3 regions of the Peribacillus sp. NPDC096540 genome follow, and region 3 is predicted to be linked to each of the others. Evidence: riboswitches for the same ligand, from Rfam matches in the RefSeq annotation. Region 3 holds a riboswitch; each other region holds the start of a gene.
What was found. Region 3 has a riboswitch for cyclic di-AMP ahead of ACQKMR_RS14535 (APC family permease). Riboswitches for the same ligand answer to the same signal wherever they lie in the genome.
Positions count from the first base shown of each region.

Region 1: another riboswitch for cyclic di-AMP. It lies ahead of ACQKMR_RS13130 (TrkH family potassium uptake protein); the one in region 3 lies ahead of ACQKMR_RS14535 (APC family permease).
Region 2: another riboswitch for cyclic di-AMP. It lies ahead of ACQKMR_RS24635 (cation:dicarboxylate symporter family transporter); the one in region 3 lies ahead of ACQKMR_RS14535 (APC family permease).

Region 1 covers NZ_JBNNTG010000012.1:134,907-140,290, forward strand. Annotated here, with positions in the region: gene ACQKMR_RS13105 (class I SAM-dependent methyltransferase) at 1-200, shown strand, start outside; gene ACQKMR_RS13110 (hypothetical protein) at 268-885, shown strand; gene ACQKMR_RS13115 (class I SAM-dependent methyltransferase) at 954-1,658, shown strand; gene ACQKMR_RS13120 (DUF2283 domain-containing protein) at 1,800-2,234, shown strand; gene ACQKMR_RS13125 (potassium channel family protein) at 2,317-2,973, opposite strand; gene ACQKMR_RS13130 (TrkH family potassium uptake protein) at 2,997-4,334, opposite strand; cyclic di-AMP (ydaO/yuaA leader) riboswitch at 4,689-4,831, opposite strand; gene ACQKMR_RS13135 (hypothetical protein) at 5,152-5,352, shown strand.
Region 2 covers NZ_JBNNTG010000043.1:9,215-14,598, reverse strand. Annotated here, with positions in the region: gene ACQKMR_RS24650 (D-alanine--D-alanine ligase) at 1-614, opposite strand, end outside; gene ACQKMR_RS24645 (hypothetical protein) at 817-1,599, opposite strand; gene ACQKMR_RS24640 (methyltransferase domain-containing protein) at 1,846-2,589, shown strand; gene ACQKMR_RS24635 (cation:dicarboxylate symporter family transporter) at 2,648-3,910, opposite strand; cyclic di-AMP (ydaO/yuaA leader) riboswitch at 4,083-4,229, opposite strand; gene ACQKMR_RS24630 (efflux RND transporter periplasmic adaptor subunit) at 4,440-5,384, opposite strand, start outside.
Region 3 covers NZ_JBNNTG010000015.1:68,181-73,564, forward strand. Annotated here, with positions in the region: gene ACQKMR_RS14535 (APC family permease) at 1-1,286, opposite strand, end outside; cyclic di-AMP (ydaO/yuaA leader) riboswitch at 1,438-1,581, opposite strand; gene ACQKMR_RS14540 (bacitracin ABC transporter ATP-binding protein) at 1,738-1,878, shown strand; gene ACQKMR_RS14545 (cytochrome P450) at 2,380-3,774, shown strand; gene ACQKMR_RS14550 (hypothetical protein) at 3,895-4,068, shown strand; gene ACQKMR_RS14555 (YjcZ family sporulation protein) at 4,399-4,587, opposite strand.

The DNA of each region.
Region 1 (5,384 bases), on a different contig from region 3:
ATAAGTTTATCTCTAAAAATAAACAGCTATCATTATCAAAGAAGCTTCTTAGACCTTTTATTAGAGTTTTAGGTACAGATATTGGCTTGCGGTTTGAAGATTTGTTTCGTAGACATGATAAAAATCTAAAAATCGTAGAAGATCAATCGATTATGATGAATGGAATGTATAGAAAGATAATAATTCGTAAATGCAGATGACGTGCCAAAAATCCAATTGCACCACAGTGAAACTCTTAAAGAGTTCATAAAATGGAGTTGAGAATATATGAATTATAGTGAATTTATTGACCCTGATAATTGGATTGGCGGTTTCTATGAACTATCAATTGAGTTTCACCCAGTTGGAGTTAATAAGAGATTGAATGATGCTCTTGTTTCGTTGCAGAAAAGCAAATTCTTCAACGGAATTTGGAAAAAACAGCAGGACTTTCAAACGCATTCAATTTCTTTACCAATAAAAATAGAAGATGACAGTGTGAATCATTTTTATGGAACACTATTAATTTCTGATGAAAATACTACTTTGCCTTGTGTAATTACTATCATCAGAATCGATGGCGAATCTGATTGGTTAGATATATCAATTCCACAAGCAATATTGGAGCAGATCTATCCTTATAAATATCCGCTTACAAAAGAACTTAACCCCTGGTTAAATAAAGTTGATGAGATATTTATAAAATTAGCAGAAAACATATATAATCATTCATCCTTTGACTTAGCAATGATAGGGGAAGAAATTTCAGGTTATACAAACCAAGAAAACATTATCGCTGAATACTTAGAAAAAACAACTTGTATTCTACCCATTCATTTACAGAACCGTCTTGGAGTTCAAGAAAAGGGAGAAGAGCTGTCAAATCAACTAAGGTTGTACTACTAAAGCTCTTCCCCCTCAAAAAACTACTGTTACTCTGTTACTAAAGTATTTATTTGGAAAGAGGGGATATTTTGTCTGAAACTATTTATAACTATGAAGATTTATTAGAAATGCTGGACTCCTTATTGCGTGAGCCAACTAAATTCTGGAATGATTTTTATGAAGATCGTGAAAAGGGGATTCCCTTTTTTGAAAACAAACCAGACGAGAATTTAGTTAATTACTTTGACAGAGAGTTACTTGCTTCAGGGGAGGTTCTTGAACTTGGATGTGGTCCTGGAAGGAATGCCATTTATTTTGCTCAAAAGGGCTGCTCAGTTGATGCTGTTGACGTTTCAAAAGAAGCTCTTGAATGGGGAAAAGAACGGGCGACAGAAAAGAATATGAACGTGAATTTTATTCAAAAAAACATTTTTGACTTAGATATTGAAGAAGGAAAATATGACACAGTTTATGATTCAGGTTGCTTTCATCATATTGCTCCACATAGAAGAATGAATTATATAGAAATGGTGAAAAAAGCGTTAAAGCCTAAAGGTTACTATGCAATTACTTGTTTTGTTCAAGGTGGAATATTAGGTGGTGCAGAAATTTCAGATTGGGAAGTATATAGATTAGGAAGTCTTAGAGGTGGGTTAGGTTTTACTGAGGAAAAACTAAGAACGATTTTTCAAGATTTTGAAGTAATAGAAATACGTAAAATGAAGGAATGTAAGCAATCTAATGATGTCTTTGGGGTATCTGGTTTGTGGACTGCTTTATTTATGAAAAAGTAATTTTTGTGAGCTTGTCCCTATAATTCGAGGAAGCTTAGGGCCGAGAAGTATCTATCCTTTTTCAACTGTGTATAAAGTTTAATCCATATAGTACTAGATTCTTCAGAATATAATTTGGGTTAGCAGAAGAGAAAAATAAGCTTGATACAGATTAAGGGCGGTGGACCATTGGATAAACAAGTGACATATGATACTGAAGCAGATATGGGCTATATCTATTTGGCTGAACCATTTAAGTACAAAATTTCAAATACGGAAGAACTCCCACAAAATAATGATATAATGTTGGATTTTTGTAACCACGTTCCGATTATCGGAATTGAATTAGCAGGAGATACTGCGATAAAAATAAGCCATCTTGTTGATACAGTACATATATTCAAAAAGGTAACTACTGCTGATAATGAGATTATTTACTCTTTCAGATTGAATGATAAATCAGTAAAACAGTCAGTTACTCATTCATATGCTGCGAAAATAGTGTTTCTCTTTTCGGATGCTGACTGTTTAGATTTTATAGGGATTGATATATATGACACAGAGTCGTACGATGAGTCATTCTTAATTGGCGGATAAGCTCAAACTTTTTTAGGTCATCTCATATAGTGAAAGCCGGAACCGTTGAGCGGGTATCCGGCTCCTTGATTAGGGACCTAGGTTATTCAATATTTGCAAACACGGCTAGATCTTCTTTATTACCAACCACTAAAAGCAAATCTTTTTCAAGGATATTCTGATCAGGTGATGGAGCTATGATAATTTCTCCATTACTTACGATGGCAATAACACTGATATTATATTTCGCACGTAGATCAAGATCTCTGAGACTTTTTCCTGTCATGCTTATGGGTATAATGATTTCCTCGATATTGTATTCTTTTGAGAGTTCTATATAGTTCAGCATGTTGGGTGATAGGAGTTGATTAGCGACCCGTTCACCCATATCTCTTTCAGGGTAGATAACCCAGTCAGCACCAACTTTAGCGAGCACTTGACCGTGATGTTTATTTAGAGCTTTTGCTATTACCTTTTTCACTCCTAGTTCCTTTAAAAGCAATGTAGTTAAAATGCTTGACTGCATATCATTTCCGATGGCTACGATGACACAATCAAAATTACGGATTCCAATGGATTTTAGTGCCTCTTCTTCGGTAGTATCAGCCATAACTGCATGAGTTACACTTAATTCTGCATTCTCGACTCTTTCCTCGTTTACATCAATACCCAAGACTTCTTGTCCGGCTGAATATAATCTATGAGCTACACTCGTTCCGAATCTTCCTAAACCGATAACGGCATATTGTCGTTTTCCCATCTTTTACACTCCCTCATTAATGATTAACCAATCATGACTTTGCCTTTTGGACGGCGGAATGGATCTGGTTTACGTCTCATTGCAATAGCAAAAGCAAAAGTCAAAGGTCCCACCCGGCCCGCAAACATCGTGAATATGATGAGCATCCGACCAATAGGGGATAATTCGGGGGTCAATCCCATTGAAAGTCCCACGGTAGCGAATGCTGAAGTGGCTTCAAATAAAATCGTTAAGAAATCACTTCCGCTTTCTGTGATGGTCAGCAGAATGGTGATGGTTGAAACGATAAATAACCCAATGAAGCTAACGGTTAATGCTTTAAATATAGTTTCACTCTCTATGCGGTGACGAAACAATACCACATCACTTTTTCCTTTAATCTGTGACCAAACCGTTCCAATCAGCGTCGCTAATGTGGTGGTTTTAATCCCGCCGCCAGTCGAGCCAGGTGAAGCCCCAACAAACATCAAGAAAATGATAAGCAGCAATGTGGGTTGTGTTAAATCAGGGATATTCAATGTATTAGAACCTGCTGTCCTTGGAGAAACCGATTGATACAAAGAGGCCAACGTTTTCCCCATGAATGATAAAGGCTCCAATGTTTTGGCATTTCCGAATTCAAATATAAAGATTAAAATGGCCCCTCCAATTGTAAGGATTAAGCTAGCCATCAGTACAACCTTCGTATGCACAGACAAACGATGGGTATCACGGTATTCGTATAGTTCATTCATCACGATAAAACCTATTCCGCCAAACGTGATGAGGAAGACGACGGTAAGGGTTACGAATGGATCCGATACATAAGGGGTCAAACTCCTGAATTCTCCCATTAAATCAAATCCGGCATTATTGAAATTCGATATGGAATGAAAAACCCCGTAATAGATCGCTTTGCCGATTGGCATGTCAAATGAAAAGCGAATCGATAAGATAAGGGCACCCATGCCTTCAATGATGGCCGTGAAAATTAAAAGCCGTTTTACTAACTTGACTACACCTGCCATGGATAGATTATTTAAGGACTCCTGCAAAAGTAACCTGCCTTTTAAAGAAATCCTTTTGCCTAATAGGAAAAAGAAAAACGTAGCAAATGACATGAATCCTAAGCCGCCTATCTGAATCAGTGTTAAGATGACCAACTCACCAAAAGTGGTGAAAGTCGTTCCCGTATCCACTACGACAAGCCCTGTTACACATGTAGCGGAGGTTGAGGTGAATAAAGCATCCAGAAAAGCAAGACCATTCCCATTTTCAGTTGAAATCGGCAAGGTCAGCAAATAGGCCCCAATAAGTATCAGGATGGCAAAGCCGAGTACAAGGATTTTTGGCGGATCCAACAATTTTTTTGCTTTTATCAAATTGATCATCCCTACCCATAATATGAATTAGTTAGCTACTATAATAACAAAACGTAATATACCACTCTGATGTTTCCAACGGGTAACCGTTATCCAGTGATAGGGTTAGTATTTCGCTTGTATATGCAATCCATTCGTACAACCAATGGACCAAGTTACTTTTCCAGTACATGCCTCCATTCAGCACAAGCCCTTATATGTGTGATAAAGGTATTTATTATCCTTAATCCCTATCAAGCTTAGGAAATTCTCTTTAGATATTTTAATGCATAATAAAAAGACCTACTTAAACATCTGGCTGCTATTTTGCCACAAAAAAGCTAACAAAAAAGCCCCTGAAATAGGCGGTCTTATGACCTCCTTCGCTTTAGCCGACGAAGTTAGCTGACGGGTAGGATGGCGAAAGAGCTGATCTCATCCTTTCTGCAAGGCAGAATTAACCCCAAATGATTGGTTCCTCCGTACTCAATTTACTTGAGTTTAGGCCGAAATGTATTAAATTGATAAACGTATTCTACTCCCACCATTTACTAGTTGTAAACCCCTAAATTGTAAAAAAATATTTCTAGAAAAAAACAGATAATTTATGTTTTATTTACATATTAAAAACTTATTGACAAAAATTAGTTGGGACATTATGATAGGTTCGATAAATTTGAAAATTTTATATATCTTTTCATGAAGCGTAAGTCATTGCGAATCTATGTTTCTAATATATATATGGTATTTTCTTTTGGAATTAGATACAGAAAAACTCAAGTTTCATTGCATTCGTATATTAAAATTTTAATACATTATATAAAAAAGGCGGGCAATTATGGAGAAAACGTTTAATAGATATGTTATTAACGCTACAGGTAAAGGTGGACAGACATATTTAACTCAATGCCAGGATAAAGATGCACTAAGGAAATGGATAGCTGATCATGAGGACCAAATAATAATGAATGAGTTAAGGATAACAGATAAGAAAAGAAATCCATTTATAAATTTTTTTTTCAAAGGTAATATCATCTGAATCCATAGGTCCTTATTAACTCGATCATGCGA
Region 2 (5,384 bases), on a different contig from region 3:
TCTGCAACTGCTTTTTCTAACTCGTCTGCATCATTACATTTGCTGATACCGACACTTGAACCTAAATTCGCCGGTTTAACGAAACATGGGTATCCTAACTCTTCTGCCACCTTAATAATGGAGCTTTCAGTATTTTTCTCCCACTCAGAGCGGATAAACCAAGTGTATTTCACTTGCGGAAGACCGGCCTGAGCAAAAATATTTTTCATGATAACCTTATCCATTCCAGCAGAAGATGCTAGAACTCCATTCCCTACATAAGGAAGATTCAATAGCTCAAGCATCCCTTGTACGGTTCCATCTTCCCCATTCGGTCCGTGAAGTAGAGGGAAAATGACATCATATCCCGTAGACCCACTATTTTCACCCGTTGAATGAGCTTGTAGAGCAAGAGGTGAGATAGACCCTTCAGTTGTAAAAGTTAAAGCCTCCACACTCTCAGCAGGTCCTGTTAACTTCGGTCCATTTATCCAAGAACCATCTTTTGTTATGTAAATCGGATATATATCAAACTTTGCTAAATCGAGAGCTTTAATGACCGCTAAAGCCGTCTGCATAGAAACATCATGCTCCGCAGATTTCCCACCATAAAGCAAACCAAGTTTAGTTTTCATGAGTTATTACCCTCCAATATTCTATTAACCATGTTCATTGTATCATTTAACACTAAAACGTTTAAAGTGAAACTTCCATCATTGGCAAATTTCCAAATAGACCATTAATTACTTTATACATGGGATAGTAAGTTTCACAAACCTCATATATATCAAGGGTGTAAAAGATTCCTTCTATTAACCCCAGGCAACTGTCGAGGTATTATGAGAATGAGTTGCTTTTTATAATACTCTCCCATACTTTTTCCTTTCGATGAAAGGTGAAAAAGACATCCGGTTCTTTTATTTTGGTATCAGAAAAGTCATCATACATCTCATCCATGTTTAAATAATCCCCCACAACCCATGCTGGAACCTCAATCTTAGTCCTTGAGTACTTAACATGTTTAAATGAAAAAATAAGACCCTCTGCCAGAATAGGGGCCAAGGCAGTAATGATATCTACAGGAATAGCCGTTAATTCCTTTTTCTTTCTGACCCTCAACCAATTTCTTTCCACTTTTAATGGCTCCAGCTTCAATGGAATCAGACTCCCTAACATATTATAATATGTAGAAAGAGAACGAAAATAAATTTTATTAAACCAGCCGTCATCCTGGGCAAGATACACGAATTGATTATTCAATTTACGAAAAAAAGGGGGCTCCAAATGAGTTTTCGTATGCCCTAAATATAAAAGCTCCGCTATTTCCTTTCCTTCTAATTCATCTAATCCGTCAACTTCTTCAAAATCGATCCAACAAAAATCCCCATATCCCTGAACATTCTCTTTAAGAAGTTTGGAAATATCTTCAGATGATACGCTTTCAAGCAATACATTCAAATTATATTCCCCACCATCGAATTGATGTTTCAATAATAAGATGGAATTCAAGGTATATGGCAGTGAATAGGCAAACTCCTGAAAATTGAGACCGTTAAAAAGGACAAACCGTTCGGAAGCCTGCATATGCATATATAAAATATCATTACTTTCATTTTTCATAACCTTATCCCCTCCGACCCTTTCAATCATTAGTGTTATTTTATCAAACTTTTTGGTTTTCACGAAGGTTATATAATCAAGAATGTAAATCCACACCTGCATTTTATGTATTCATAGTGAAGATATATGCCTTTATTTCTTACCATATAAAGAGTTCAGCCATAACTAATTTAAATAGGTTAGATCCAAGCTCGACAAAATTAAATAACCATATTATAGTAAAAATAAAGGTTTGGAGGAATGACGATGGATAAAATTGAAAAAGGTTTTATCATTAATTCTTTTCATGAAGCCGCTCCCCTTTATGCCGACGCAACGAAAAAGATAGGCCTGTGGCAATCTGAAAAGTATGCATTCGAGAAATATTTTTCCCAAGATGACAAAATCCTTGATATCGGTTGTGGTACAGGACGAACCACCTTTTCCTTATATAAAAAAGGTTTTCATAAAATATCCGGGTTCGACCTAACTCCTGCCATGCTACAGGAAGCCCAGAAAATATCACGCGAAGAAAACCTAGATATACCTTTTATCCTTGGCGAAGCTACGGACATTCCTTTCAATAACTCATCATTCGATAAAGCATTCTTCACCTTTAACGGTTTAATGCAAATCCCTCAACGAAAAAAACGCATTCTAGCTTTAAAAGAAATTAACCGTATTTTAGTACCTGATGGCATTTTCATTTTTACTACCCATGACCGTGACAAAAATGAAAATTTCCTGAATTTTTGGGAACAGGAAGAAATGATTTGGTGTGAAGGTAAACAGGATGACCGGCTATATGAGTTTGGTGATATTTTCACTCCTGGAAAGACCCTCCCAAAAAATACCTATCTTCATATACCTAATCAACGGGAGGTCCTTGACTGTCTCGATGAAGCAGGTTTTACTGTCCTAGAAAGTTTTTATCGAAGTGAATTATTTCATGAAAGCGATGAAGTCATCACTTTCTCATCCGATTGCCGCTTTTGGATTGTTCAAAAATAAGCTCTATAAAATTCCACAAAAAAAAATCCAGAGTGATATTTCACTCTGGATTTTTAAATTAAGAAACTTGTTCTAGTTTTCCATTATCGGCAGGAGGGTTGAATTGACCTTCCCATTTAGAGATAACGATAGCTGCAAGTGAATTACCTATAACGTTTACTACTGTACGACCCATATCAAGAATACGGTCGATACCAGCAATAAATGCTAAACCTTCAATAGGAATACCAACTGTTCCTAATGTCGCTAAAAGAACTACGAAGGATACACCAGGTACACCTGCAATCCCCTTAGATGTGATCATTAACACTAACATTAGTGTAATTTGTTCATAAGCGCTTAAATCAATTCCATACATTTGAGCGATGAAGATAGCTGCTAATGCTTGATATAATGTAGACCCATCAAGGTTAAAAGAGTATCCTGTCGGAATAACAAACGTAGCAATATGTTTCGGACATCCCGCTTTCTCCATTTTTTCCATGAGTTTCGGAAGAACCGCTTCTGAACTTGCTGTCGAGAACGCAAGAATTAATTCCTCTTTTAGAAGCTTAATCAACGTAAAGATATTGAACCCTACAAATTTTGCAATAAGACCCAGAACGACAATTACAAAGAAAATCATTGTTCCGTATACAGTAAGCGCTAACTTACCTAATGGAATTAAAGATTCCAAACCGAATTTGGAAATGGTCACCCCGATTAGTGCAAATACCCCGATAGGAGCAAATTTCATGACCATATTAGTTAAGTAGAACATCCCTTCAGCTGTACCTTGGAAGAAACGGAATACTGGTTTACCTTTTTCACCGATAGCCGCAATACTAATTCCAAACAAAACAGAGAAGAAAATAATCGCTAGCATATCGCCTTCTACCATCGCTTTTACCGGATTAGATGGCACAATGTGAACGATTGTATCTACAAAAGATTCATGTTGCTTAGTTTCTGCTGTATCAACATAGGAAGAAATATCAGTTTGTTCTAGCTTGTCCATATTTACACCAACACCAGGCTGGATAATATTCGCGGAAAGTAGACCAACTGCAATCGCTATCATAGTTACCACAACAAAGTATGATATTGATTTAGCTCCAAGTTTACCTACTGATTTTAAATCACCTACACCTGCAACTGCAACGATAAGACTTGACACAATGATTGGTACAACAATCATTTTAATCATTCGTAGGAAAATGTCTCCGAATGGTTGTAAAAAGTTTTGGGCTGTTTCACTACCATAAAAAATGGCACCAACAATAATCCCTAGAATTAAACCAATGAAAATTTGGCTAGCTAAACTTAATTTAAATTTCTTCATTTACTTTCCTCACCTTCCATAAAGTCTTTGATGTAAAAACATTTTGTCTCGGTAAGGGAAACAAGATACTAATAGAAAGAAAGTAATTTTTCTTTTATTGAAAAACTCTATCTTTACGCCGAAAAAAAAGACACTTCATGTGTCGATTTCCTATAGGCGTGAATATTCACACATGCTCCCTTAAAGACGCTGACGAGGTTAGCTGTCGGGTTAGGAATTGGAAACACAAAAGCCCTTTCATTTCTGAATTCACCCCTAGCGAAAAAAATCCGCAAAAATGGGTCCCCCGTTCTTGTAAAAGATTAAGCGAATACTTAATAATAAAATATTATACTAAAAATGTTATTCTGTAAATATTTTTTCTTGTCACTTTAAGAAAAAACCTTTATAAATGTCTGAATATTCTGCATTAGTGACCATTTTACCTATAATAACACATACTCTATTTTGCTTAATTTTGTTATATGGATATATAAAAAAACAATAAAACTGATTGATATATCCCCTCTCTTGAACAATGAAAGGGAGGTTATTTTTCCAATATTCCCAGTAATAAGTACCTCACTTTTTCCCGAGTGGTGAATTTTTTATAAGGTGCAGCTTTTACCTTGTCAATCTGAAGCGGCGTAATAAAGTACGAATGATTTTTCACAACCTTATTTGGTTCTATTAGAATGACCTCTCCTACCGTCGGACCCTTTAAGAGTTCTTGCTTTCCTTCTGCTTCAAACCCCTCTGTAATGTATTGTTTATCAACATAGCCTCTTTTAGTCAATTTATAGACATGTGGCTGCTTTTTTTGATGTACTGCCTCTATTGGGATGGAGGGTACACCCGCTTTCTCATTGGTTATTACCGTAAGATCTACTTTTGCACCTGTCAACAAAGGCTCTACCTCTTCTCCCTCTGTATCAATCGTTGCCTGGAAAGGGAATCTGTTTTCATTTTTTAGAGAAGGCTCCTCTGTAGGATAAGAATGTATACGCCCTATAGTTCCCTTCAACACCTTTTTTAAATCAGGAGAATTCACTTTTATAGTCATATCCACTTTAGCCTTTTTCATCTGCTCTTCAGAGAATTCCCCTTCAATTCCCATATTTGAAGAAGCGATGGAAATAATGGGATTATTCAGGTTTTTATTGATATTTTTTACTACTCCATCAGCCTCACTCGTCGTCGCAACCGCGCTAGTTTGCTCCTCAATTGAACTTAACTGAGCATCCAGCATAATCACCTTTTCTTCCAAGCGGTTTTTTTCAAGTTCCTGCTTGTACATTTCTTGTTCAAGATTACTTTTTATCAAGTCTGAAGAGGTAGTCGTTATATCAATATTTAAGCTCTTTTCTATCGATTCATCGATTACTGCTTTATTAGAATTACTGGTCAAACTTCCTTGATAAGCTTCCAACTTACCAATGTACTCATTAATCCCAACAATTTCTCCCTCAGCGGCAGTTTTTTCCGCTTCTAGATT
Region 3 (5,384 bases):
AATTTGGTTAAAAAGAATATCATTGTGACGATAAAGCTAATAAGGGCACCAATTGAATTAATGGTTAATTTCATCATCCATCCTTTTGGCTTTTCGCGAATCCATTTAACAATCATCCCGGACTGAGACAACGTAAATGGAATAAATACCCCAACCGCATAAAGTGGAATAAGATTTTCTGTATGTCCTTCAAATGCGATTATTAAGATGATTGATGCAAGTCCTAGTATGATAATTCCATTGGAATATCCTAATCGGTCTCCTCTAATTGTAAACGCCCTTGGTATGAATTTATCCTTTGCAAGATTTACCGCAAGCAAAGGGAAAGCAGAATAGCCAGTGTTGGCAGCAAGTATCAAAATTAATGCAGTCGTACCTTGAATGAAGAAATACATGAAATTCCGTCCAAAGATCTCTTCAGCAATCTGCGAGACAACTGTTACCTCTGCGTTAGGTACTATGCTTAAATAATAGGCTAAGAATACAATTCCCGTAAATAACACGGCAAGTAAAGAACCCATTGCTATTAATGTTTTTGCAGCATTATTAGGGGCTGGATCTTTAAAGTTCGGAATCGCATTGGAAATCGCTTCAACTCCTGTTAATGCTGAGCTACCTGATGCAAAAGCTCTTAGAAGTATAAATAAACTGATTCCTGCTACTGGTGTTCCAATTGATGCATGTAAGTCAGGGGAAACGCCACCAGTTAAAATTTTGTATAGACCTACACCAATCAGAATGAATAACGCTAAAACGAATAGATACACTGGATAGGCTAATACGGAAGCCGACTCTGTTACCCCTCTTAGGTTTAGGATGGTAAGAAGAATTACAAAAATTATAGCAATAAAGACATTATATGAATGTAGGCTCGGGAAAGCAGATGTGATGGCATCTGTACCCGCAGAAACACTTACAGCCACAGTTAGGATATAGTCGACTAACAAGGATCCTCCAGCTATCAACCCAGGATTCACACCCAAATTGTTTTTTGAAACCACGTATGCTCCCCCGCCATGAGGATAAGCAAAGATAATTTGTCTATAGGACAAGATTAAAGCCATTAACAGAATCAATACACCAATGGCGATAGGAATGGAATACCAAAATGCTGCGGCACCCACTGTAATTAAAACAATTAATATTTGTTCCGGACCATATGCAACCGAAGACAAAGCATCAGAAGATAATATGGCCAAGGCTTTTGTTTTGTTAAGCTTTTGGTCACCTAATGCCGTTGATTTTAAAGGCCGGCCTATTAAGAACCTCTTTATAGAAGATAACATTAAGAATCACCGCCATTTTTCAAATTAAGTGTATTTTGCCCAGTTATATGAATAAAACTTTACGAACAAAACAAGAATAAAATAGAAAAATGCCCACAAGTCATAGTTAAATAGACCTGCAGACATCATTTTTTTGTCTCACAAGTTCCACCTTCCTTCTCATATAACGCTTACGAGGTTAGCTGTCGGATTCGGGCCTTTGAGTAGCCCTACCTAGAAAGGATTCACCCCTTGGATTGTAAAACAATCCCAAGAACGGTTCCCCCGTACCATAAGGTTTCAGCGATTTAGAAATATGAAACTGTTGATATCATACTCCCGTGATTCAGAAAAGTAAATGAAAAATTTGCAAACAAAAAGAATAATTTTTTCTTAGAGAGGTTATGTTGTTAACAACTACTTCATTAGTGATTAAGACATATGGTACCAAGAAAGGATAGAGGAGAATTACATGCCCCCAAAAAATGATAACCCAATATTATCTGATGAATTTTTAGATCAAGTGGTTAAAGAAATTAACGAAGAATATGGTGGTCCCGCAATGGAAAAAAATGATCAGCACCAAAATAGAGATAGGGAAGAAAGAAGCTGAATACATCTCTGATTTATCAATAAATTCTCCTTTCTATTTAAACTAATTTAACAATTAATTAGCCAAAAACTTCATTTAAAATTAGTAAAATCATTTAAAAACACCAAAAGAAAAATCACTTTCAGAATATCTCAAAAAAACTCTGGATTCCTCTTTCCCAGAGTTTTTTAATCTAGGTCCCTTTAATTCCTTACCTGTTTTATAGGAAGGATTTTAGGAGCCTCTATTTGTACTTCTCCTCCTTTTTGAAGGTTACTACCAGCTCGAAATACGCCCTCACGATTTGTTATTTTCTATAATTAAAAAACTATATTTTTAGCAGAATTAAGAATAGAAATCTAGTAATCTCCCCTCACCCTTTAGGACGCATATATTCATTCATTATGATTAACTAATTAAAAATTATGTGCTCTTTCTTTTAACAACTTGTCCAAACCAATATAGCTTATTCTCATAGAATGATTACAAGAAATTATTATTACCGAAAGGAGAAAAACAACATTGAGTGAAACTGATGAAGTATTATATGATTCTCCAATGGTCCCAAATGGAAAACTAATTTCTGGCCATACAAAGGAGTTTCAAAAAGATGTACTTGGCTTTCTTACCCGTTTATCAAAAGAATATGGAGACGTTGCAAAATTTCGTTTTGGACCTTTCCAAAATGTTTACCTCATTTCAAATCCGGATTTAATAAAGCAGATACTTGTAACGAAACAAAAATCCTTCGTCAAATCAAAGGACAGCAATGCTATAAAACCACTCGTTGGTGATGGAATTCTTACAAGTGAAAAAGACGTTCACATGCGCCAGAGAAGGCTTATTCAACCCTCTTTCAAAAAGTCCCATATTAGCAATTATGCCCAGGATATGATTGATATAACAATGGACTATATTTCAGCTTGGAACAATAGGGAAGAACGGATTATTACAAAAGATATGATGAATATTTCTCTCGGTATAATCAGCAAGACCATGTTCAGCATGGAATTCAAAGATGGGTATGAAGTGGTCGGGGAACCGATAGAATCATCCTTGAGAATTGCCGTAAAAAGGATGAGAACACTACTTCGATTGCCTTTATGGGTCCCAACTAAAATCAACCGTAAATATAAAAATGCGATACAGAAACTTGATACTGTGATTTATAGCATAATCGAAAAACGTAGGGAAGATGCAGAGAGACATGAAGATATGCTTGGGATTCTAATGGAGGCTAGAGATGATAAGGACGGCTTAGGTATGTCAAACCAGCAAGTACGCGATGAACTAATGACCATTTTCCTTGCCGGTCACGAAACGACGGCAAATGCACTTTCCTGGACCCTATACTTGCTTTCACAGCATCCTGAAGTGGAAACTAAACTTTTCAATGAAATAGACAGAGTAATAGGAAACCGTAATCCAGCTCCTGACGATTTCATGAAATTAACATACACACAAAATATTATCTGGGAATCTCTTCGACTATACCCGCCAATCTATATCATATCGCGGCAAGTGGAGGCGGATGTGGTAATTGAAGGGTATCGTTTTAAAAAAGGCGATATGTTCCTGATAAGCTCTTATGTGATGCATCACAAGCCGGAGTATTTTGATAATCCAGATTCTTTTATTCCAGAGCGATTTGAAAACAACTATTTGAAAACTTTACCTACGTACGCTTACTTTCCATTTAGTGGGGGGCCAAGAGTCTGTATTGGTAATCATTTTGCTTTTATGGAAGCTGTGCTTGTCCTAGCGTGCATTTCTAAAACGTATAGAATAAAGCTTGCACCAGACCATCATGAAGTAAAACCAATACCAACCCTTTCACTCAGACCAAAGCGTGGATTGCGCATGATAGTAGAAGAAAGAAATGAAGAAAGTTCAAAACCTAAAGCTTCTGATATTTAAATGAATATTACTTGTATTATATGAAGAAAACTTTCCTTCTGCTAATAAGGCCTGTTATTAACATTTTTAAGAACCATACCTATTTTGATGGTCATCTGAATTACAAAAGGAGGGATGAAAATGTATATGCATCATTCACCCAAGATGGGTATCATCCACACTGAAATGCACTATCTAGGGATGGCTTCACAGGTATTTGCCGGTTATTTAGAATTTCTACAGGATAGTGAACAGGTACAAGAAACCGATTACCTACATCCACTTTCTTTCTCCACTTTATGTGAGAGTGAATAGCCTTTTAATAATTATAGAAGAAACCGACCTATTAAGGTCGGCTCAGTTTGTAGATAAAAAAGACTGTAGGTAAAAGAGGTTCTATCTAAATTTTATAACAAAGTTGATTGGAGCGGAAGGTGCGAGACTCCTGCGGGAAAAGCGCGTCTAGGGGAGACCCCGCAGGCGCAAGCCGAGGAGGCTCCCGGACCGCCCTCGGAAAGCGAGTGCCCTACGTTCCAATCAACGTTCAAATTGTACAAGCCATAAAAAAGCTGTAGGCAAACTCGATTTTCATCGAGTTTGTCTACAGTCTGAACCGACCTATTAAGGTCGGCTTTTTTTATTATTTTAGCAGTAGCCCCCATATCCTTGAACCGGGGCATATCCACCGTCGAATCCTCCACCGTATCCTCCACCGTATCCTCCACCACAAAAGCTAGCTCCAACAATTACTAACAGTATAAACAAAACGACTATAAAGGCGAAACCTCCACCAAATCCAAAACCGCCGTCACAACTTGACTCACAACCTGACATATAGAAACATCTCCTCATTTGTTTTTATAGAAGAACTTTACTGGGTTATCTCATCTTATGCACTAGTCAGGAAAATGACAGCAATTTAACAGGACTATTTTTGCTCTCATAATTTGTTAATTAAAAATCCCACAATCTCCAATGAATATTGAATAGGTTGAAAATTATTTTGTATCAGCTTTATATTTTTAAAGTTTCACTTATATATTGTATATTTTCAGATGATTTACCGCACTTTAAGAAAAGATTGAAGGTGATATAATGGCCAAAATGTTTTCAGTTTTATTAATTTTGTTAGGGACGCATTTACTAATGACTGCTCGTAACGTTTTTGGGGGTGGAAACTCAATCACTCGAACAGACAAATCTGAACTGTGCCCAAGTTCATTTATTAATCTCTCTACATTGATTTGTTGAATGTTTTTCTTTAGACTTTATAAAAGAACACCCGTTTCGCACTATGTTCGTTTCAGCAATGACTGATTTAGTATCTAATTTAGAAAAATATATAAAGGTTTAAGAGAAAAATATTGAAAATTACACTCTTAATTTTTAGAACTGAGATCCGATTAAGCAATGTATAGATGGATATGGTACAAGTAAGCTAAATAAGAATTCAAGAACCCAAATTCCTCATATTGGAATTTGGGTTCTTTGTTTACAAAGGTGTACTTAGTTCCTCACATCATTTATTTCCTAAAAAATATGCTCTTTAAAAGTAAGGATTCAAATAGAAAAATAAATTAACTTTAACAAATGACATTTTAATTAAGAATAAGTATCAAAATATGTTTAAA